Regions from separate parts of the Paenibacillus sp. J22R3 genome, predicted to be linked through region 1. Evidence: riboswitches for the same ligand, from Rfam matches in the RefSeq annotation. Region 1 holds a riboswitch; each other region holds the start of a gene.
What was found. A riboswitch is a leader RNA that binds a small molecule or an ion and turns the genes downstream of it on or off. The one in region 1 is predicted to bind cyclic di-AMP.
Positions count from the first base shown of each region.

Region 2: linked by a shared signal. The riboswitch ahead of AC0YN4_RS31385 (hypothetical protein) and the one ahead of AC0YN4_RS26105 (C40 family peptidase) in region 1 are both predicted to bind cyclic di-AMP.
Region 3: linked by a shared signal. The riboswitch ahead of AC0YN4_RS22820 (histidine kinase) and the one ahead of AC0YN4_RS26105 (C40 family peptidase) in region 1 are both predicted to bind cyclic di-AMP.

Region 1 is NZ_JBWDNS010000007.1:33,204-41,053, forward strand. It holds gene AC0YN4_RS26085 (ABC transporter ATP-binding protein) at 1-222, opposite strand, end outside; gene AC0YN4_RS26090 (YwhD family protein) at 403-927, opposite strand; gene AC0YN4_RS26095 (M1 family aminopeptidase) at 1,080-3,080, shown strand; gene AC0YN4_RS26100 (hypothetical protein) at 3,115-3,933, shown strand; cyclic di-AMP (ydaO/yuaA leader) riboswitch at 4,242-4,401, shown strand; gene AC0YN4_RS26105 (C40 family peptidase) at 4,406-4,903, shown strand; gene AC0YN4_RS26110 (hypothetical protein) at 5,021-5,440, opposite strand; gene AC0YN4_RS26115 (hypothetical protein) at 5,547-5,780, shown strand; gene AC0YN4_RS26120 (DEAD/DEAH box helicase) at 6,095-7,850, shown strand, end outside.
Region 2 is NZ_JBWDNS010000016.1:16,319-24,168, forward strand. It holds gene AC0YN4_RS31360 (PulJ/GspJ family protein) at 1-240, opposite strand, end outside; gene AC0YN4_RS31365 (type IV pilus modification PilV family protein) at 245-823, opposite strand; gene AC0YN4_RS31370 (hypothetical protein) at 981-1,952, opposite strand; gene thpR (RNA 2',3'-cyclic phosphodiesterase) at 2,029-2,622, opposite strand; gene AC0YN4_RS31380 (spermidine synthase) at 2,685-3,434, opposite strand; cyclic di-AMP (ydaO/yuaA leader) riboswitch at 3,734-3,902, shown strand; gene AC0YN4_RS31385 (hypothetical protein) at 4,028-4,444, shown strand; gene AC0YN4_RS31390 (potassium-transporting ATPase subunit F) at 4,767-4,844, shown strand; gene kdpA (potassium-transporting ATPase subunit KdpA) at 4,876-6,549, shown strand; gene kdpB (potassium-transporting ATPase subunit KdpB) at 6,568-7,850, shown strand, end outside.
Region 3 is NZ_JBWDNS010000005.1:352,238-360,087, forward strand. It holds gene AC0YN4_RS22805 (amino acid ABC transporter ATP-binding protein) at 391-1,113, opposite strand; gene AC0YN4_RS22810 (amino acid ABC transporter permease) at 1,128-1,781, opposite strand; gene AC0YN4_RS22815 (basic amino acid ABC transporter substrate-binding protein) at 1,870-2,694, opposite strand; gene AC0YN4_RS22820 (histidine kinase) at 2,853-5,183, opposite strand; cyclic di-AMP (ydaO/yuaA leader) riboswitch at 5,378-5,530, opposite strand; gene AC0YN4_RS22825 (DUF445 domain-containing protein) at 5,732-6,991, opposite strand; gene AC0YN4_RS22830 (LacI family DNA-binding transcriptional regulator) at 7,389-7,850, shown strand, end outside.

The DNA of each region.
Region 1 (7,850 bases):
GGAGAATCCAATAAACAAACAAGCTGCGATAAGAAGCGGCTTCATACTGCTTTCCGATTGTGCGGTATCAATAAAGAAGCGAATAATTTGAGGGTTGACGAGCTGCAAGCCAATCGATAGGAAGAGCAATAAGGCAAGGCCGATTAATGTCCGCTTCTGCGGGAGCAGATAGCGCCGGAGCAGCTCCGAATATTGATTGCGCGATACGCGCGGTAAATTCATTCCAGTTCCCCCTAATTTTAGAACAAACGTTCTGTCCTACGACTATACCATAATTAGGATGCACTTCGAAACAGAATAAATAATAAAAAGCCGCTTCACCCTTCTCCTCATTAGAGAGACGGCAAACCGGCTTTATTACAGCACAAGTGCATGTTATACGTTACGTGTTATCCATCAAAATTATACGTTCAGCGCTTCCTTCAACTTATCCGGCGAGCGGTCCCACCACTCCTGATTGTTGGTGACGAGCAGCTTCTTGAGCGCCGCTCTCTCTTCGGTTCCAAGCTCGTCGAGCACGAACCGGCGCTTGATCGCATAATCCAGGTTATTCACGTGCTGCGCAAGGATCTTCCAGCCTCTGCGTGCTTCTGTGTCCACCAGCATCGGGCAAGCGGTTGCCCCTGCATAGAACGAACCTTCTTCATTGCGATCAACGGCTACCCAGACGATCCAGCACAGACGGCCGTTAGGCACATCTTCCTTGTTCGTGCTGAATTTGATCCCTTTCTCGATCTTGCTCTTCGCATGCATCGCACCTACATCAATGTAAGCCTCGCCGTTATCGATCATGACGCAGGATACGCTGCTGAGGTCAATCGTCCCTGCACCAAAGCCTTTATGTTCCTTATTGCTCACCACGTTCAAAGAGAGAGACTTCTTCTCTTTCTTCTCCACGGGCTGTTGATCTTTCTCTTGATCACTCATCTTACGCTTCAACTCCCATCTAAAAACGCTACGATTCCACGTCCGGCGCGGTTTCCGCGCCTGTCCGCACATTAATTCCATTTTAGCTAATAATCTCGGAAAAGCAAACATATACATGCTTTAGATGCTTGTCAACGGGAGGGAATCTTTCAATGAATCCACGTCACGCCAAACGTTTTCTACTCTTTGCCCTCGTCGCCGTGATTCTGGGCTTAACGGCAAGGCAAGGGTTCGGAGATGCCTGGGTTTCGCAATATACATATGCCTCCGCTCCTGCCAAGAAAGACACGGCGCCGAAGCCTGCTGCTCCGTCAACCGCGCCGGAGCCCGATATTGTGATGCAGCCAAAGCCGGTAGCGCTCAGCAAAAGGGTTACGGAGTACCACATCGATGTGAAACTCCAGGAGAATACGCACATGTTGGTCGGGGAGCAGTCTGTCACATGGACAAACCCCGGCAGGCAGCAGGTGTCCGAGATGTATTTTCATCTATACCCGAACGCCTTCCGCTCCAAAGACACGACCTTCATGAAAGAATCCGGCGGTCAGCTCCGCAATGATAAAGCGACCTCGGACAGCATCGGCTATATGAACCTGCTCTCCCTAGAGACGACCGAAGGTTACAGCCTTCTTCCGCGTCTGCATTACGTGCAGCCCGATGACAGCAACCCACATGATTTAACGCTGGCCAAGCTGCGGCTGCCGCAAGCTGTCGCACCGGGCAAAAGCGTCACGCTTCGTATGAAATTTGAGGTCAAGCTTCCGGAAGTGTTCGCGCGGATGGGCTACTCCGGCAACTTCATCATGGCGGGCCAGTGGTTTCCGAAGCTTGCCGTGTACGAAACTGCAGGCACACGCGGCCGAGCCGCCGAAGGCTGGAACATTCATCAGTACCACGGCAACTCGGAATTTTACAGCGACTTTGGCATCTACAGTGTGAAAATCAACGTCCCGGACAGCTATAAAGTAGCGGCAACCGGCTTCCAAACCAAACCTTCCGTCGTGGCAGCCGGCCGCAAAACCTACCAATACTACGCCGATGATGTGCATGATTTTGGCTGGTCGGCCTCACCGGATTTCGTCTATTCAGAGGAACCTTTCTCCACAGACGGCGTTCCGGGTGTTCGTATCAAGCTGTACTTGGATCCGCTGCACGCCAAATTCAAGGATCGCTACATGCACGCAGCCAAATCAGCACTCTCCAAATATGCACAATGGTATGGCGCTTACCCCTATACCACCCTCTCTGTCGTAGTTCCGCCTAAAGGCGGCAACGGCGCAGGCGGGATGGAATATCCGACACTCATTACTGCATTTGCCGCAGAGAACGAGAATCCCGGCTACGATCTGGAGCGAACGGTCGTCCACGAGATCGGCCATCAATATTGGTACGGCATGGTCGCTTCCAATGAATTCGAAGAGGCTTGGCTCGACGAAGGTTTCACCTCCTATGCCGAGGACAAAGTGATGGAGAGCGAATACGGCGTGGAGCCGAATTTGCCGGTGGAAGCAAGCTACATGACGAACCCTGCACCGCTGAAGCAGCTTTCCTGGTCCTACCACAGCAACAATCACTATGCCGAGAATGTATACATGCGCGCGAAGCTGGTGCTCTTCGGCATCGAGAAGCAGGTCGGCGCCCAGACGATGCGTAAGATTATGCGGACTTATTTTCAAAAATATAAATTCAAGCATCCTTCCACCGCCGACTTCCAGCGTGTCGTGGAGTCCGTAACGAAGTCCAAGTGGAACGACTACTTCAGCCATTTCGTGTACGGGGATGCCATGTCCGATTACTCGGTCGCTTCCATTCATGTACGTCCAGTGAAACAAGGCAATGAGACGCAGTACGAATCGGTCGTACTCATCAAGAAGACAGGCGGCAGCTCCGGGCCGGTGTCGGTCGTGTTCCATTTTGCCGACGGTACGCTGATGCCTAAAGTGTGGGACGGCCAAGAAACCCACATTCAATATAAAATCGTCCACTCCTCCAAGCTGCTGTGGGCCGCCGTCGATCCGCACAACGACAACGTGCTCGACAACAAACACATCAACAACTTTATGAAAGCCGAGCTCGCAGAGAAATCACGCACACGCTGGAGTGTCGGTGTTTCCAAGCTGATTGAGAGCATCTTTGCTTGCATCGCATGGTGAAGCCTAGCAAAAACTTTCCGGGAGGTGATGATAAATGAGAACGCATCTGAAGCAAGGCTGGCGACTGACCGTTAAGCACTTCTACATTATCATTATGCTGTTTCTATATGAGCTGATATGGGGCTTCTTCCTCTATCGAACCATTGAAGGGATAACCGTGCCGCTTCTAAAAAGATTCCCGGACAGCATCGGCAGCAGTGGTACAGCCGTTCAGCTCTTCATGACGGAAGCACAGTTCCAGCTCATCAAGACCGATCTGATCCGCCCCTATGTCTGGCTCTTCTGCGGGCTGCTGGCCGGGCGCATTGTGATCACCCCTTTCCTGAATGCAGGGCTGTTCCACTCCCTCCATCATGTAACGGACGAGAACGGCACGAAATTTCTAAAAGGCATCCGCGCTGCTTGGAAGCCGGTTGCGCTGCTCTACTTGGTGGAAACAACACTCACGCTCCTGCCGGCCATTTGGCTGCTGCCGAGGGCATTAACGAAACTATTAGGAAGCAACTCGCTGCTGGAGTTTGCACAGCAAGCCGGTCCGTGGGCGGGTGCTTGGCTCGCTTGGGCGGTTCTGATCCACCTGCTCTTCCTCTCCATGCAGTTCGGGGCAGTCGCCGGAACCGGCGCCCTCCGCTCCCTATGGACATGCATTGCGAATTTCCTGCCTTTCGCCGGTATTTCGCTTCTAATGTGGGCAATTGGAGCCGCGCTCAGTATGACCATTGCTTCCGTATCGCTGCTGTGGGCAGGTCTGCTGGCGCTCATCCTGCATCAAGGTTACCAGTTGATCCGAACCATCATGAAGGTATGGACGGTAGCCGCCCAGTACGATGCTTGGCAGTCGAAACAGGTCTAATCCATGCATGGAGGCCGCCCATCATGTCATGTTCATGACAGTGGGACGGCCTCCTTTTTCACTAATTACTGGCATATTAAAGACAAACTCCTCGGGTAGAGCGGGTTTTTTTGACATGTGCTTCATTTCAAGATGAGACATGCTTTGCACGGTGGGCTGATCGCGGGCGAGCCCCATAAATCGCCGAAACTAGCGGCCACTATACGAAAGTGAGAGATAAAAGGTTGCATTCTAATAATTTTAATTTGTGAACAAGTTGTGAACTAGGGAGGAGAAGGAAGAAAATGATCGAATAATTATGCCTAGAAATGAAAATTTTGCCGAATTCCCATCACGGGAAACGGGGGAACCATCTTGGGTGAATTGATCCCGACATCCGCAAAGCAAGACGCGGCATGCCAGAGGTGATCATAGGGAGCCTTCAACCGAACCCCACAGCTAACCTCGTAGGCACTGGAAGGAGTTTCCCGTTTTGAAAAAGCTTTCTGCACTTTTGATCGGACTGGCGATGCTTCTACTTTTTCAAACAGGAAGCGTTTTCGCGCAATCCAAAATGGATGGGGTCATCTCAGATCTGATCGGTACACCTTATGTGTACACCGGTACTACAACGAAAGGGTTTGACTGCTCCGGATTCACCATGTACGTGTTTAATAAACTCGGCGTGGATATCCCGCATGCATCCCGTTCGCAAGCACAGCTTGGCAAGAAAATCGCGAAAGCGGATTTGATCGCCGGCGACCTCGTATTCTTTAATACGACAGGAAAAGGAATCTCGCATGTTGGCGTCTATGTTGGCGAAGGCAAGTTTGCACACTCCTCCACCAGCAAAGGTGTAACCATCAGCGCACTGAGCGATTCCTACTATTCCAAACGGTATGTTACAGCACGCCGCGTGATGAGCCCGGAAACGTATGAGAAATACGCGGACGAGCCTACTGACGTTGCAGATGGCGGCGGCGACGAGTAAGATTGATTATTGCACCTGCCTAAGGTGCCTGTGTGAGCACAAAAGAAGCCGCAGCTGTTCGTCCTTCGGGACAAGCACCTGCGGCTTCTTTTGTTCTATTCGATGGTATAATCGGCATTACCGCCTTAAGTAGCGCACCCACCAGAACGTTCGGCCAACCTGGACATCGAGCTTGCTGCCGAGCGGCGCAAACAGATCATGCAGCTCAATCGGCGTCGCACAGCCCTCGCTTCGGCGGTCGGCCATGACGACGATCGCGCCTGAGGCAAGCCGCTCATGCCAGGCCTCGAGGAAGTGCTGACGCTCCCCCGCCGGCAGCTCGCCGAGGCAGAAACAAGCCAGCCCCGCATCGAACGTATCGGCCACTGCTTGGAGTTCCTCTTGACGGACCGCCTTCGTCACCGGCGTCGTCAGTCGCGGCGTTCTCGGTCCACTCACCCGCAGTACGCGCCGTCCCGCCAACGTATCCGTTAAACCAACCTCAAGCTTCTTCCACTCTGCTCGCCGACTCTCTATGCTGTCCCGCCATCCTGCCATCCCGGATTCCTCCTTTTTTCTAAGCTTATGTGACGAAGCTTAACAAATGACCGATTTTTAGCAGGTTAGAGCGGCGAGGACTGTCTAAAGAGGAATCGATTGACTCATGATGAATAGTAGGATGATAGAGGTGGGGAACGGCGCGTGCGGTTGGCGCGGCGGGGAAGGCGATGGATTGGTGGAGAAGGCAGACGGAGAACGTCGACGGATTGATGGCTGGTGCCGTGGAGAAATGCGTGGCGCGTCGGCCGGGGCCGAGAAGGTCATTTCATTCGGTGGAGCTGCTGTTAGCCGGGATGACGCTCCGGTGCCGGGGACAGCGACAGTGGTTGCAGGCTAACGAATCGTGGAGGTCTTATTTTAGGGGAAATCGATACTTTTCGATTCTAACGAACCCTAGCGGTCTTATTTAGGTGAATATGGATGGAAAAGGGCTATTTCAGTCCAAATAAGACCTGTAGGATTCGTTAGAATTTCAAATTGCGTTATTTGGCCGAAATAAGGCCTGTGGGATTCGTTAGAATTAATAATTGAGTTCGTTTGCAGATATATGGGCTCTGGATGGCGCGTTCCAGTGAAACTAACCAGCTGGCGGTGTCTTTTGGAGATGAAATTATACATTTTGAGTACTTGAATAGAAAAGGAGCTTCCGCTATGTCACTCTCATCCCCCGCGCTCGCGGGATTTCATAAGACGCTGGCCGGTTGGTTCTGGCATACTTTCGGCGAACCTACCCCTGTCCAACTGGAAGCATGGGCCGCCATTGTGGAAGGCCGTCATACGCTGATTGCCGCGCCAACCGGATCGGGCAAAACATTGGCTGCACTGCTGCCATGTTTGAATCGCCTTGCTCAGCGCAAGCTGGCTGCTGCTGCACGGGGTAAAACCCTGCCACCCGGTGTGCGTGTGCTATATATTACGCCTCTTAAGGCGCTCAACAATGATATTCAACACCATTTGGTCGGATTTATGCAGGATATTGAACGGTTTGAGAGTGAATCCGGAGAGGCTGGCGGCGACACGGCCGAAGCATGGCCGGGCATCCGCTCCGCGGTGCGGACCGGCGATACGCCTTCTAGCGAACGGGCGCGCATGGCTCGGCGCCCTCCCGACGTGCTCGTGACAACGCCGGAGTCCCTCTACCTGCTGCTCACCTCGGACAAAGGTCGCACAATGCTTGGAACCGTCGAGACCGTCATCGTCGACGAGATCCACAGCCTTGCCGGCGACAAGCGCGGCGCGCATTTGTCGCTCTCGCTGGAGCGGCTGTCCGCGCTCGCGGCTCAGCCGGTGCAGAGGATCGGCGTGTCGGCGACGCAGAAACCGCTGACGCGGGTCGCGCGGTTTCTTGGCGGCTGGGAGCCGCAGGCAGGCGCTGGGGTTGGCGCGGCGGCGCAGCATGGCGAGCTTGGAGCGAGTGCGGACGGCAGCGCGGCGGCTCTGCATGGCGAGCTTGGAGCGAGTGCGGACGGCGGCGCAGCGGCGCAGCAAGGCGAGCTTGGAGCGAGTGCGGACGGCGGCGCGGCGGCTCTGCATGGCGAGCTTGGAGCGAGTGCGGACGGCGGCGCGGCGGCTCTGCATGGCGAGCTTGGAGCGAGTGCGGACGGCGGCGCGGCGGCGCAGCATGGCGAGCTTGGAGCGAGTGCGGACGGCGGCGCGGCGGATGCGGAGCCGGTGCATCCGCTCGGCTACGCGCGGCGCCGGGTGGTCATCGTCGAGAGTACGATGACCAAGTCCATTGAGGTCCGGGTCACGATGCCGGACCTCAGCCGCCCTGCTCGCACGCGCGATGGCGTCTGGCAGCCCATCATCGAGCGGATGATGGCGCTGATGGAAGGCGCACGCTCCGTGCTGCTGTTCGTGAACAGCCGCCGCATGTGCGAGCGGCTCGTGCTGCGGCTCAACGAGCACGCGGGCTACGAGCTGGCGCGCGCGCATCACGGCAGCCTCTCGCGCGAGCGGCGGCTTGAGGTCGAGCGCATGCTCAAGGCCGGCGAGCTGCGCTGCCTCGTCGCCACCTCCTCGCTCGAGCTCGGCATTGACGTGGGCCATGTCGACCTCGTGCTTCAGGTCGACTCGCCCAAAGCGGCAGCCGCCGGCATTCAGCGGATCGGACGCGCCGGTCACGCCGTCGGCGATGTGAGCCGCGGCTTCATCATCGCGCGATCGCGCAGCGAGCTGCCTGAGGCGGCAGTGCTCTGCCGTAACATCGGGCGGCGTGACATCGAAGCGATCACCCTGCCGCGTGAGCCGCTCGACGTCTTGTCGCAGCATATGACTTCCATCGTAGCGGCGGAAGATATCAGTATCGATGCATTGTACAGGCTGATAATACAAAGCGAATGTTTCCGCGGCTTCCCACGAACGCGATTGGAGGCTGCGCTCAAGGTATTGTCGGGATTTTATCCGT
Region 2 (7,850 bases), on a different contig from region 1:
ATCGGATTGCGAGATTCGGCTCGGTCCGACCCGGTACAATTCGGTAATAATGGAGGACATGATTAGATCGCCTTCGTCTCGAAGGGAGTTCTCGACGCGAACCTTATTGTAGGTATTCATCCCAAATGTAATAGAAGAGTAAATGACACCCAGAACGACGGATAGTATGGTCAGTGAGGCAATCAGTTCAACTAGTGTATAGCCTCTCTCAGCCTCGCTACCGGTTAGTCGCCGTCTCATGTGGTTAACGAATCGATTCATCGCTTATGTACCCCTCCACTTCCGAATACTCCCGTTTGCTCCGATTGTCTTCGCTATTGTGAGGCTCAAGCTCTGCAACTTCAACTTTAATGGGGAGCAGATATTTATTGATCTGTCCGCTATCGGGAGAAAATTTGACTTTATCTTGGAAGCTAATTGTGACATGGTAAGAAATATCGTTGATTTTGGGATTCAAGATAAAGGCAAGCGTCTGCGGGTCATCTACGAGTTCCTTATAATTTGTACAGGAGCCACTGCCTTCGGGGCAGCCGTCTGAATTGATTTCATTACGCTCCTCGCCGATGCCAAGCGGTTGTCCAACCTTGAAAAATTTGGCCATCTCATCAAAATCTGATTGTTTCTGCATATAAAACAGCGTGTTACGCGCCAGATTGACCATGACTGTCTTATTCTGGTTGCCCTTGGCGTAGGAGAGGGCATGGACAAAAAAACCTGTCATCGCGAGTCCGGCGACGGAGAGGATGATGAGGCAGGTCAAGATTTCAACTAATGTAAAGCCACTCTCTCTAGATGGCTGCTGTTGCTGCTCGTGTGCTTTCATAAGCAATCACAGTTCCCTTCGATTAACATACATTTCCTACTATCTTCGACACAGAACGTCGCAAATCCTCCTAGTTCTAAAGTCTCACCGCAATAAAAATAAACCGTTCCTCCCAAGCATTAGCTTAAGAGAAACGGCGTTATATTAGTAGGACTAATTACTTAGTCTTCATTAGACCGGAACCTAGCTTGACGGATAAGTACCACTCACTCGTAGCGTGAGGAGCAATGTGGAGAAGCTTGTCTCGTTCAGCTGCTTCAGTTAGGCTGTCGTAGTAACCATTGCATGGCTCCAGTGCACAAACGGCTTGCTCGTTGCATAACCCTTCGTCAATCCAGATGCCCAAGTAGGGCACTGATTCAGCATCCCACTCCAGCATTAAGTAATCCCCGCTGTCTTGTTCATAAAGTCCGGTCCATCCCTCATCGACTGCCCCGTCAACATAGAATTTACGAGCATCCTTGGCAGAAGCGGGTTCGATCGTATCAAGGCGAAGATAAGAACCATCAATATCCGCTTCCGGCCAATCATACAGCTCGCCTGTCTGCAGCAAACGACCACCGAATACGCAGCGTACTTGTTTAGTGGCCCCAGGAAGCATAATCCGCGTGTTTGTCGTGGCAACAAACTGGGGATGCGCAAGCCAAAATGCCGCTATCGTCTCCGAACTGAGGTTCCGAACTGTGTATTCGAAACGCAGCTGCTGATCGTTCTCGAATCGAATGGTTCTTGTCAATTCATAGGGGAGCGCTCTTCCGACTACTTTGCAAACGAGTGCATCTTGTTCTTCGAAAGAAACCTCCCACGGGATGGACCATACATCGCCATGATCCGGCATGTGTTGTCCGAAGTTGTCCCCTTCTAACGGGTAGAGACATGCGGCAACGGTAGGGAAACATTCATCCCAGCCGCTCATATCCGCTGCGAGGAAGTCAGAGCCATGTTCGACCTTAGCGAGTGGACGGGACCCGGTGCCGACGACCCACTCTTTACCGGTAAGGCGGTTCTCTAGGGAGACGATTTTGCCTCCCAGCTCGGGTATGACGGTAATCCGCAGCTCAGTAGATTCCATGAGGACGGCGGGCCAGTCTTGATAGGTGGTATGGGTAATGAAACAGCGTGATTCCATAGGGGCACATCTACCTCCAAAATGGGTTGTTTATTAACCAGTATAACGCAAATATTGGAGGGGAATAGGGAAAAACTCAGAGAAGGAGCGGAGCAACCGAAACGGACTCATACATCGGACGTCGCTGCAGGTGGCTTCGATAGAGGGTTATGGCATCCGCTTGCCACTGGAGCGGGCTTCCGGTCGGCGGCAGCTTCCAGCCGTTCAGTTGCGATGGCTCGAATGAGCTTTCGCCCGCGTAGTTGCGTGCAAGCGTGAGATGCGGATGGTAGGTGCGGCTCTCCGGCATGAGGCCGAGAGGTTTTAACCTCCTTGCAACATGCTGTTGCAAGTTGTGCAGCTGCTCGACATCCCCTGCGACGTCAGCCCACAGGACGGAGGGGCGAATCGGACGCCCGAAGACGCCCAGCGAAGTCACATGTAACGCGAAAGCCTGAACGGACGATGCTGCTTCACGAAGTGCTGCCGAGATGGCAGGGACAAGCTCTATTGGCGTATCGCCCAGAAATTGCAGCGTGATGTGATAATCGTCAGGATGTGCCCATTTGCGAAATAGAAGCTGTGATTTGATGTCCTCGCACCCTATCGAAAGTGACTGTTTAATGGAATCCGGTACAGGGACGGCAGCGAATAAGCGGACGGTCTGCGCCGGAGCGGCTGGCGTATTCAAAGGTTTATAGCAACCCCTCTCTTATCAAAAATATCACTAGCACGTCTGATAGGCGAATCCTACTAGTCGTGATCGTGATCCACGATGATATAGCCTTGCCCCAATTCCATTTCCATAAACCCGGCCATTCGGCGAGTCTGGCAGGTCAGCGGGGCGCTGCTGCCCGTCAGGATGTAATTTCGACGATCCGCGGCGTTTTCAGCTGGCAAAGCAAATGCTTTCACGAATCGAAACACTTCTCGAAGTGTTGTATAGATGGCGTTTATATGTGCATCGTTCTCACGCTTACCCATGAGATTGATGAGGATAGCACCGCTCTCATCCAGCTTGGCGGCAGCAAGCTCGAAGAAGCTCATCGAAGTCAAATGCCGCGGCGTTCCCTTATCGGAGAAGGCATCGAGCACAATAAAATCAACCGTATGCTCAGCTTCGCATGAGAGCAGTTCACGGCCATCGCCAACCGCCACATTATCGTCACGATAGCCAAAATATTGCCTGCTTAACGCCACAACTCGCTCGTCCAGCTCCGCAACTTTGATCGTTCTCGCCGTACTATGTCGAGCAATTGTTCCAACGCCATGACCAATGATAAACAGACGCTGATAGGTCGGGTTGCTGCCATTCATGAGGTGAAGCATAGCCTGCGGATATTCGAATAGGATCCGCTCAGGCTGATCCAAATCCACAGCACCTTGCATGGCGCTGTTTGAGAACTGAAGGACTCGGAATCGCCCATGCTCCTCGCCGTACGTATTCGTATCGTAAACGGTAATCTCGTTCAGCGAGCTGTTTTCCCGGTGCAAAATCTGCACGATGATCCAATCTCCTTCTTCCCAGCGAGCAGGCCGGGTCCATTATAGATTTCAGCGTATCGCATCTCGGGGTCACATTCAATTGCCATGTGAGAACAATGTGCTTTGCTCCTTATTGTTGGCATCACAAGCAGTAAGGTTTGGAAGCATTCCTATGATAATCCAATTGAAAAGAATGGGTTCGCAGGATGAAAGCGCAATTATGCGCGCAATTCGATAGAATTGGCGGAATTAGCACGTAAATCAGGTTTTACATTCTCTTCGCGCAGGAATAAGATTTGATTCATCAACGGAATAACTTGCTTTAAACGCTGAGTCCTCGCAAGAGGAACGGGGGAACCAATCAGAAGCCGATTTCGATCAGAACGGCTTCTTGGGGTGAATCCATAACAGGTGTTATTTGTTAAGGTAGGGTACTCTCAAGCCCGAATCCGACAGCTAACCTCGTAAGCGTATGAGAGAGAACCCCCTTCAATCGAGCTTCCAGCAGCTTGTTTCTTTACGCACGCTGTGAAAGAGGCCCGGGAGTAGAGTTTCTCTGCTCCCCGGGCCTCTTTGTGTTTTCTACCAAACCATTCAGGAGAGTGACTATTGTGAAAGATTGCAAGATTAAGGCGATCGAGCTGTTTCAATTTGATGGGGAGCTCACGGATGAACGGCTGCCTGGACATAGTGAAGACTGCATTTGCGGTTTACTCGCCATCACCACGAATGACGGAGGCTGCAGCCTCATTGAATTCCAGATGCACGGCTGTAACCTGAAGGGCGACATTGTGCAGTGGACGGCCATCTACCAGCGAATGAAGGGACTGACACTCGAGGAGAGTCTGGACTACATCCACCAGAAGCAAGACGCATGGGGGATGGAACGCGCGCATTTAATGGAATCGGCATTAACAAGCTTAGCCGAGCAGCTGGATTACACGGCGAAAGGCATAGCCAATCGAAATTACGCATTATGGAATCGCGCCTATTTATTCGACCATTCTCAGGCATACGTATCGTTCTAGACGGCGATAACGATTGATTTTTATACTTTTTTTACACCTGGCAGCAGGTTTCTTTACCCCCTTTTTACGGCAACCCGTATTAAGATTTCCTTATACCGAAGAGGGGGAACCGATAAGCAGCGTATGAAACCTCAAGCACGCTGAAAGACATGAATAGTTTCAATCTAGCAGGGGAAAATATTCTCAATTCACTGCATGCAGCTATAGGAGGTAGTAAGAAGTTATGGTCAATGATTTTACAATGGTGGTATTGTTTGTTGCTGCATTCGCAATATTCTGGGGATTCCTTAAATTCTGTGAGAGAGCCTAGGGAGGTAACGCTATGATTATCGTCGGCATTATTGCAGCTATTCTTATTTTGTATCTAGGCTTTGTGTTAGTTAAACCAGAAAAATTCTAAATGGCCAGGGCGGAGGATTCATGACATGAGTATGGGGTTCGTACAGGTAGCCATTACGCTGATCATCATTATGTTGTTGGTTAAGCCGGTAGGCAGTTATCTTGTAAAAGTGTTTCAGCATGAGAAAACAGCATTGGATCGTGTGTTCGGTCCGTTTGAACGGTTGCTGTATCGGTTGATGGGCGTACGCGAAGATGAAGCAATGGGCTGGAAGAAGTATGTAGCAGCCGTCCTGCTGAGCAACTTTGTTATGATGCTCCTATTGTATCTTGTATTACGGTTTCAAAGCTTTCTGCCGCTTAATCCGGACGGGATCGGCAATATGCCTGCAGGGCAGGCTTTCAATACAGCCGTATCGTTTATTACGAATACGAACTGGCAGTCTTACTCGGGTGAGAACGGACTATCCTATCTGTCTCAATTGCTTGCGATTACCTTTCCGATGTTCACGTCGGCGGCAACCGGCTTTGCAATTGCGATTGCGTTCATACGCGGACTCGTCGGACGTCAGGATAATCTAGGTAACTTCTATGTGGACATGGTTCGCGGAATCACGCGAGTGTTCTTGCCGCTCAGCTTCTTGGTTGCTTTGTTCTACGTGTTCCAAGGCATTCCGCAAACGTTCCAAGGTGCTGTAGATGCGACCACGCTTGAAGGGGCTCAGCAAACGATAACCAGAGGCCTCGTTGCAACGCTGGAATCAATCAAAAATATCGGTACGAACGGCGGGGGATGGTTCGGTACGAATGCGGCGCATCCGTTCGAGAATCCAACACCGCTCGCAAACATGGTTCAAATTATTAGTATGATGCTGCTTCCTACCGCGCTTGTCTATGCCTTCGGCCTGATGATAAAGAACAAGAAACAAGGCTGGGCTGTATTCGCGGCGATGGGACTCATCTTCATGGTTATGCTTACAGTCGTTTTTGTATCGGAATACAAAGGAGTTCCCGCACTTGATGCAGCAGGCCTTCATGGAAATATGGAAGGCAAAGAGGTCAGGTTCGGTATATCCGAGTCCGCTTTGTTTACGGCAGTGACGACAGCTGCAACAACTGGGGCCGTAAATAATATGCACGAATCGTTAACACCGATGGGGGGATTCGTTGCATTAGCCGAAATGATGCTGAATAACGTATTCGGCGGTAAAGGCGTCGGGCTGCTCAATGGGTTATTGTATCTCATTTTATCCGTATTTATTTGCGGTCTGATGGTCGGACGTACGCCGGAATTCCTCGGCAAGAAAATTGAAGGCAAGGAAGTGAAGCTGGCTGCCATTGCGCTGCTCATTCACCCTTTGATCATTCTGGCACCGACCGCGCTTGCACTTGCAACGCCGACAGCCGTCGCGTCCATAGCGAACGCCGGTACGCATGGACTATCTGAAGTGCTTTATGCCTTTACGTCCGGCGCGGCAAACAACGGTTCCGCATTTGGCGGTCTGACCGCGAATACCGACTTCTATAATGTAGGAATTGGGCTTGTGATGTTGTTCGGCCGTTATATTTCAGTCATTGCGATGCTTGCGATTGCCGGATCTCTCGCGGTTAAACGAGTTGTTCCGGTTACAACGGGAACATTGCGCACGAATACACCATTGTTCACGGGTATTCTCATCATGATCATTCTCGTGATCGGAGCGCTTACGTTCTTCCCTTCCCTAGCACTGGGACCAATCGCTGAACATCTGGCCATGTCGCACTAAACTTAAGGAGAGATAACGATGGCTGCTGCACGCAGAAAGACCATAACGAAGGAAATCGCATCGCAGGCGATACTTGATGCCTTTAAGAAACTGAATCCGGTCGTTATGATGAAGAACCCGGTTATGTTTATTGTTGAAGTAGGTACAGTGATTACGCTGCTGCTATCCATATGGCCGGACCTGTTTGGTACGGATACTGTGGGCAGAGGTTATAATGTGACGGTGTTTTTCATCCTGCTCTTTACCGTATTGTTCGGGAATTTCGCTGAAGCCTTAGCGGAAGGCCGAGGCAAGGCGCAGGCGGATACCCTTCGGAAAACAAAATCCGAAACGATGGCGAAGCTTGTTCAGCGGGACGGATCCTTTAAGCAGGTTCCTTCCACACAGCTGAAGAAAGGCGACATTGTCCGTGTGGAAGCCGGCGAGCTTATTCCGACCGACGGTGAAATTATCGAAGGTCTGGCATCCATCGATGAATCGGCGATTACAGGTGAATCCGCACCTGTAATCAAGGAAGCCGGAGGCGATTTCTCCTCGGTTACAGGGGGAACGCGAGTAGCCTCAGACTATATCGTTGTGAAGGTCATGACAGATCCGGGCGAATCGTTCCTAGATCGCATGATATCGCTCGTAGAAGGCGCCAAACGGCAAAAAACACCGAACGAACTGGCGTTAACGACTCTGCTCGCCGTGTTAACGATTATTTTCCTTATTGTTATTATCACCATGGTTCCAATGGCGAAATATCTGAATGTCAATCTGGATATCGCCACTCTAATTGCTCTGCTCGTCTGCTTAATACCGACAACGATCGGCGCGCTGTTGTCCGCTATCGGGATTGCCGGTATGGACCGTGTAACGCAATATAATGTACTTGCGATGTCCGGTAAGGCAGTCGAGGCCGCCGGCGATATCGATACACTGATCTTGGATAAGACGGGTACGATCACCTACGGGAATCGGATGGCTGCGGAGTTCATTCCTGTAAAAGGCGTCACCGCCAAGGAAATGACGTTCGTCGCGTTGCAGGCCTCCGTTAAGGACGAAACGCCTGAAGGTCGTTCGATCGTAGAGCTTGCCGGCAAGCTTGGCGAATCTTGGACGGCGAGTGAATATGCAAGTGCTGAAATCGTCGAGTTCACGGCAGAAACGCGAATGTCCGGACTCGATCTGGCAGGCGGCGTACAGATCCGCAAAGGCGCGGTCGATGCCATTAAGAAATTTGTTTCCGCGAGCGGCGGCAGCATTCCGAGCGACTTAGAAGAAGTCTCGAACCGGATTGCCAGAGCCGGAGGCACTCC
Region 3 (7,850 bases), on a different contig from region 1:
GTTGAATACCTTCCGGCACGGCAAGAAGGCAATCTTCTTTATGTCCTGTCCTACGCGATGAGCGCATGCTTCTTCGCATTCCAACTTTAACGGTTGTGACAGTGGTTATTCGGTATAAATCCAGCATTTTTAAATGCTAACGGTTGCCAGTAAGCTTATTTGAACGTTCTCCTCTGGAATTCGACCCATTTATTGCAAATAAGTTCTCTCACAACCTTTAGATTGTCAAAAAGGCTTATTTACATAAAATAGCCACTCTGACAACCGTTAAAGTTTGTTCAATCATATATAGACCAAAAAGTGCTGCCGAGACTTCCTCTGGCAAACTGAAAAGCACCAATCCAATGCCGCATATGGCATTGAGATTGGTGCTTTTTCTAGTTAAGTTCCTTAAAGCACCTTCGACAAGAACGCCTTCGTCCGCTCCTGCTGCGGATGCTCGAAGATCTGTGCCGGCGTGCCTTGCTCGACGATGTAGCCCTGCTCCATGAAGATGACGCGGTCGCCTACTTCGCGGGCGAAGCCCATTTCATGCGTGACGACAACCATCGTCATGCCTTCCTTCGCGAGCTGCTTCATAACCGCAAGCACCTCGCCTACCATCTCCGGATCGAGCGCCGATGTCGGCTCGTCGAAGAGCATGATCTTCGGCTCCATCGCAAGCGCACGCGCAATCGCGACGCGCTGGGATTGACCGCCGGACAGCGAAGCCGGATAAGCATTCGCTTTGTCGGACAAGCCTACCTTCTCGAGCAGCTCCAACGCTTTGGCGCGTGCTTTCTGAGCCGGCCATTTGCGAATTTGAATCGGACCAATCGTAATATTGTCCAGCACCTTCAGATGCGGGAACAAATTAAACTGCTGAAACACCATACCCACTTCGGTACGGATGCTTGTGATGCTCGTATTCTTATCCATCAGCGACTGGCCTTCGATCACAATGTTGCCGCCTGTCGGTTCTTCCAATAGGTTAAGGCAGCGCAGAAACGTCGATTTGCCTGATCCGGAAGGACCGATGACAACGACAACTTCTTGGTTGCTGATATCTACGTTAATATCTTTAAGTACGACATTCGTGCCGAACGCTTTGGACAACCCGGTTACTTGAATGATTGGACTCATGTGCATTACACTTTCCTTTCCAACGCATTGAGCAGCTTACTTAATGAGTAAGTAAGAATGAAGTAAATGAGCGCAGCTGTCAGGTACGGCTCCCATACACGAATGTACTGCCCCTTCATGACGTTGCTCCAATACATAATCTCAGGCGCCGTAATAAGCGCAACCAGCGAGGAGTCCTTCACAAGGACGATAAATTCGTTACCGAAAGCCGGAATCATCCGTTTGATCGCCTGCGGGAGCACGATGAAACGCATCGTTTGAGCATGCGTCATACCAAGCGATTTCGCCGCTTCTGTCTGACCTTTGTCGATGGACTGAATACCAGCCCTGTATATTTCAGCCGTGTAGGCTGCAGCATTCAAAGATAAAGCGGTGATAGCCGCAACAATCGCATTCGTTTTACCGTAAACGAACGGAATAAGACCGAAGTGCACGATATAAATCTGCACAAGCAGCGGAGTTCCGCGGAAGAAATTGATGTAAGACTGCATCGGCCACCGAAGAAACCAGCGAGTCGACATTTTGCCGAAGCTAACGAGTAATCCCAAGATCGAACCGATCAAAATCCCCGATAAGGAAATCCCGATGGTATACAGCGTCCCCTTCAGTAGAAGCGGCGCATAATCCATAATGATATCAAATCTAAATCTTAAATCCATCCCAATTCGCCCTTTCGTCTTCTTTACATCGATGATAGGCTAAGCGAACAAAAGGGCATGCGCAATCACGCATGCCCTTGGCGCTTTCTTACTTCAACAGATTAGCCGTATTCGGCTCTTCGCCAAACCATTTCTTATACAGTTCTGCATATTTGCCGTTCTCGATGATTGTCTTAATCGCCGGGTCCAGCTTCGCTTTCAATTCGCTGCCTTTCGGATACAGAATGCCGTAATACTCCGGCGTGAAGTTTGTTGTATCCGAAATTTCTTGGTATTTCTTATCCGGGTTATTCTTGATGTAATCACGAACGATCGCAATATCGGCCACAACCGCATCTGCGCCGCCTTGATCCAGCTCAAGCAAAGCAACGGCATTGCTGTCGAATTTCTTCAAATCCGTGTTGCTGTTACCCATGATCTCCGTCATCAAGATGTCAGCTGTAGTACCGGTTTGAACAGCAACCTTCTTATCTTTCAAGTCAAGCGCACTCTTAATGTCGCTGCCTTCTTTAACCATAATGACGTTAATGGATTCAAAATACGGCATAGAGTAGTCGTAAGTTTGTTTGCGCTCGTCTGTGATCGAGATACTCGAGATTCCTGCTTGGAACTCTGTAGCTTTCTCTACGCCAACCAGCATGCCATCCCAGCCCGTGTTCTTCACTTCATGCTTTAGGCCGGCTTCATCCATAACGGCGTCAAGGAATTCGATGTCGAAGCCCGTGATTTTGTCTTTGTCCATATATTCCATTGGAGCATAAGCCGCATCTGTTGCAAACATGTACGTTGTATCATCACTGCTGTTGCCTGCTTCGCTGCCTGTGTTGTTATTGTTACTGTTCTTCGCACCACAACCAGAGAGAATTACCGCTGTCACTAATGTAAGAATAGCTATAATATACCACTTTTTCATTCTGTTTCCCCCTAAAGTCATCTTTAATACACTAAAGATTCTATCAAGAAAAAAGTCTTGTTTCAATTTAAATTTTTAAATTGTCAGGTAATCTCACATATTACCAAGTTTAATGGATATCCATGCTTGTGAATAAATGTGTACCTAAACCCCAGTATCTATTCTTCTCCAATTTCGATGTTTGGATTAAAATCCGCTACAACAAGCACATCCATATGCCGTCCATCACGCAGAATGGTGTCGACCACGCATTTATTCCGCAGCTTGCTCCAGAAGCCTTGACCGGATTGACCGAGCACCATTTGGGAGCTCTTCAACACGTTCGCCTTCGCCAGCAAAGCAGCAGGTACATCGTTACGCGAGACATTGTGCTCGACCTCGAACGTACCGCCAAGTCGCGCCGTCAACTCTTGCAGCTCTGCAATCCGATCCTCTTCACCAGGCACCGCATCCGTCTGCACGTAATGAACATGCCAATCCGCTTTGAGCCTATGCGCAATTCGGAAGCCGCGGCGAATGAGTCGCTCCGCTTTCTTGTTCACCGTTACCGCAACGAAGATTGATTCGTGACGACGCCATGGACCGCGAAGCGAACCGTTGCGTTCCCATGATTCCAGTCGCTCATCGACATCGTCCGCGATTTCCCGCAAAGCAAGCTCGCGCAGCGCAATTAGATTACCTGTCTTGAAGAAGCCGCAGAGCGCGTCCTCAACGTCGCACATTTTATAAATATGACCTTCCCGCATCCGTTGCTGCAGCGTGTCAGGCGCCACATCGATCAGCTCAACCTCATCGGCAACGCGCAGCATCAGGTCCGGAACCGTCTCTTTTACAGCAGTCCCTGTAATTTGCTCTACCGCATCCTTCAAGCTTTCCAGATGGTGAATGTTCATTGTCGCAATAACGGATATGCCGGCGTCCAGGATCTCCTGAACATCCTCGTACCTCCGTTTGTTGCGGCAGCTCGGTGCGTTGTTATAGGCCAGCTCATCAATCAGCACAACCTCCGGATTGCGCGCAATAATCGCGTCCACATCCATCTCCGAGTAAACCTGGCCATCGAATTCAACTGTCCGACGAGGCACAACCTCAAGCCGCCCGGCCTGATCCTGCGTTTCCGCGCGGTCATGCGTCTCCATAAGTCCAACTACAACATCGATTTCTTTGCGCAGCAAATCATTGCCCTCGCGAAGCATCATATAGGACTTGCCCACTCCCGGTGCTGCGCCGACATAGACCTTGAATTTACCGCGGCGAATCCGCTCGATCTTCTTCTCTACCTCTTGCGCACTCAGCCTCCGGTACGGCTCGGCTGTCATCTTCGGGGTTGCCCGTTTCGTCGGCAGTACTCGCTCCCCCTCATGATCGGCTCTGTCCGCCATGAAGAAAACGTCAATGTTGCGCATTTGTTTCAGCACGCTTCCCGCGATAGAACCCTGTGCAATCTCCTGTGCACGCGTCTGCTTGGAATGCCCCATAACAATACGGGTGGCATTAATCAGCATCGCGTATTTAATGAGTGCACGCGGGATTTGTCTTCTATTATTAACCAGAATCTCTCTAAAGCCGGCATCCACCTTCTCGGTCAGCTTCAGAATGGAGCGCTTGAAGTCATCTCTCTCCTTCGTGGGCTCCTGGCTGGAATCGACGAAGACTACAACCTCCAAGTCGCCGCCAAGACGTTTGGCGATTTGTTGCCCGCGCCGGATATAGATCGAACCATTCCAGTGATACTGCGCCGCTACCAAGATGCGCTCCGTCGCGCCGGACGGCCCGATGAAGCCCTGCTCCTCGCGGTATTTCTCCAGCGACTCGTTCACGCCCTCCGCCATCAGCCGAAGCGCAATCTCTCTGAGCTTGCCGAGGTTCCCACGCTTGAGCAGCCCGGGATCTTTAATATTATTTAAACGCCCTTCATTTAGGCGTGACAGAATCGTTTCCGGTGAAGCATCGATTAACCGCACCTCATCTGCCAATTCCAGCAGATCCGCGGACACCGTACATTCCGCTGTGATGCCTGTCAATTTCTGCGCAAGCTCGGTTACTCCTTCGAGTTCGTATACATTCACGGTCGTGATGATGCTGATACCATGACTCAGAAGAAATTGGATGTCCTCCAAACGGTTCGGGAATTTCGCTTCCGGACGGTTCTCGTGCGCCAGCCCGTCAACGAGCAGCACCTCCGGATTCCGTTCCAGAATGGCATCCAAATTAAGATCCTTCTTCTCCACGTCCCCCTTGTACCAATGAATACTCGGAATCCGCTCCAAATCAGCAAGCTGCTCCACCGTTTCAGGTCGGCGCATCGTCGATACTGCGCAAATCACAACCTCAATGCCTTGCTGCATAAGCGCTTGGCCTTCGCGCAGCATATGATAGGTTTTGCCTGAGCCGCTCACGGCACCAACATAAATTTTAAGACGGCCGCGATGAATTTTGGAGATGGATAAGAGCATTTCTTCAGGGGTTTTGCGGCGGTAACCAGCCATGACAACTTCGCCTTCCTTTCTACACCTTTAAACTTACATAATCTTCGCAAACTTATTCTTCTTTGTGACCATCCTTACCTTATAAAACGCACAAAAAAGAAGCCTGCAGGGGGATTGCCTCTTTAACACAGAGGAACGCCTCTCGCGGCTTCTAGGCACAAGTTATCATCAAAGTGTCTATTGCACGAACATTCGTTGCCTCTCTTATACGCTTTCGAGGTTAGCTGACGGATTCGGGCGTGAGAGTCGCCCTACTTGAAGCGTCGACCATGCGGTCTGTTCTTCAAGATTCACCCCAGATGAGTGGTTCCCCCGATTTCTATTCAGAAATTCAGCGCTATAGCAGAAGATTAAGCATGAATCGTATGTTACGCCTGCGCATGTCTTTTGTAAAGGAATGCCGCAAACGGTTTCGTTCTCATTTCCAGCCAACTGACGCGAATATAACGCTTACAATGGAGTAGATCGCAAGCACTCTCCTTCTACCTCACTAATTTGCCGTTTCTCACAAATAAGGCGAAATAGAAGAGACAGCCTGCTGCTTCGCGCTAGTTATAACCGAAGCCCATTTCAATTAACCGGAGCAGCAGACCAATCAGGAAGCCGCAGACGGCACCATTCACCCGAATCCATTGCAGGTCCTGCCCCACTTTATCTTCAATTAACTCCACCAGCTGATCATTGTCGAGACGATCGAGGTTCTCCTTGACGAACGAGCCGATCTTCGCGTGATTGCGTTCAATGAGTCCGGCGATCTGCCCTTTCAACCAATGCTCGGCATCCTGAACCAAGCCGTGGTTCTCCTCCAGGCGATCAAGCAGCCCCTCCAGCATCGGCCAAACCTTAGCTGCAAAATCCTCCGAATGAAGGAACGTAATGCCCCTCTCGCGCAGCGATTCGAACAACCGTGTCATCTCGCCATCCAGATCGAAGGAAGCAAGCAATTCATCGCGCAGCGCGTTCAACTGTCCGGTCTCGGCCAAACGTGAGATTAACATCTCCAGCCCTTGATGCAGATGCTTCATAATAACAGCACGACGATCCGTGCCTTGAACCTTCAGTTCATTAATCTTCGTTAGGATAAAGGATTGCAGCATCGTGCCCAGCCGATCCTCATCCAGATAGCCGATAAACGCGTTGACCGCAAATTGCATCAGGCCGCCCAGATTCAGCCCTTTCACGAGCTGCATCGCCGCATTGCCCAGCTCGCGGCGCATCCCTTCGGTGCTCGCCCATTCTTCCGCACGCTCCAGCAGCAGATCGAGCAGACGCTCGTCTACGCCATTCTCCACGGCGTTGCGCAAGAAGCCGCGCAGCGCTGCTTCCAAATCAATTCGCTCCACCGCGGAGCGAATTTCCCCCGAGAGAATAGGGACTAGCTTCTCCATCTCGATCGTACGCAGCGCTCCCTCAAGCAGATGAGGCAGACGCTCGCTGTGTACCGCCGAATGAGCCGCCTGGCGAAGAGCAGGCAACAGCTGCTTCGCCAGCTCAATCTGCCGCAGCTTCTCGATCATGCTCTCCTTCGCAAGCAGCCGATCCTCGAGCACGCGCACGATACCGTCCGACATCTTCTTGCGATTGCGCGGCAGCAGCGCCGTATGCGGAATCGGAATTCTCAACGGATGGCGAAACAGCGCCGTAACGGCAAACCAGTCCGCGAGCCCCCCGATGACACCGGCCTCGAAGCCGACATGCAGCAAGCTAAGCCCCGTGCCGCCGAAAGGCAGCGTAGCCGCGAAACCCGTTGCCATAATACCAAGCGATATATTAGCAATATGTTTGTTTTTTCTCGAATCGTTCGCCATGTTCTTCCTCCTACTAGTGCTTCTTTACACCATACCACTTCATACGAATCAGTTGCAAAAACAGCCCTAAAAGCAAGAAAAAAGAGACAAGACCCGGGGTCTGTCTCTTCCTCCGCCTTCAGTCGCCATTGCGCTCGTCAGCTCTTCCGGCGCTCCAGCTTATGAATACGGGTAATTTTGGATTTATTATATGCTTTTTGCGATAGCTTGTATAGGAAGGACAGAAATTATGCTTGATAAACAGAGAGGCCTCCACTACAATAAGGAAAGAAACAAAAGTTAAAGCACTTTAACTTTGAATTCGAACAAGTTAATTATCATCGGGATTAGATCCTATATTTTTTTGAATTAAAGTATAACCGCTTTAACTTTACTCGCCGGAGGAGAATGCATACGCATGAAGGTTAGTATTTTCGATGTCGCCAAGAAGTCGGGCCTCTCTGTTGTCACGGTATCCCGCGTGCTTAACGGTGCAGGTTCTGTGCGCGAGAAGAATCGACAGAAGGTGCTTGAGGTGATGAAGGAGCTCGATTATCGCCCAAGTGCGGCCGCTCGCAGCCTCGCAAGGGGCAAGACCGGTATTATCGGCCTCATCATGACCACCATGCAGGATTCTTTCTTCGATGAAATCGTCAATGAGATTAACGGTATTCTGGCTGAGCAGGGATACTTCCTCGCTGTAGCTGTGACGAAGAGCATCAGCCGGGAGGACAGTCACTATCTGATCCAAGAGGACCGCGTGGATGGTATTATTCTGCTCTCACCGATTGAAGAAGACCATTATATTATTGAAATGAAACGACGGAATATTCCTTACGTCCTGATCGATAATCAGAAACCGGAGAATGATGTCTACTCC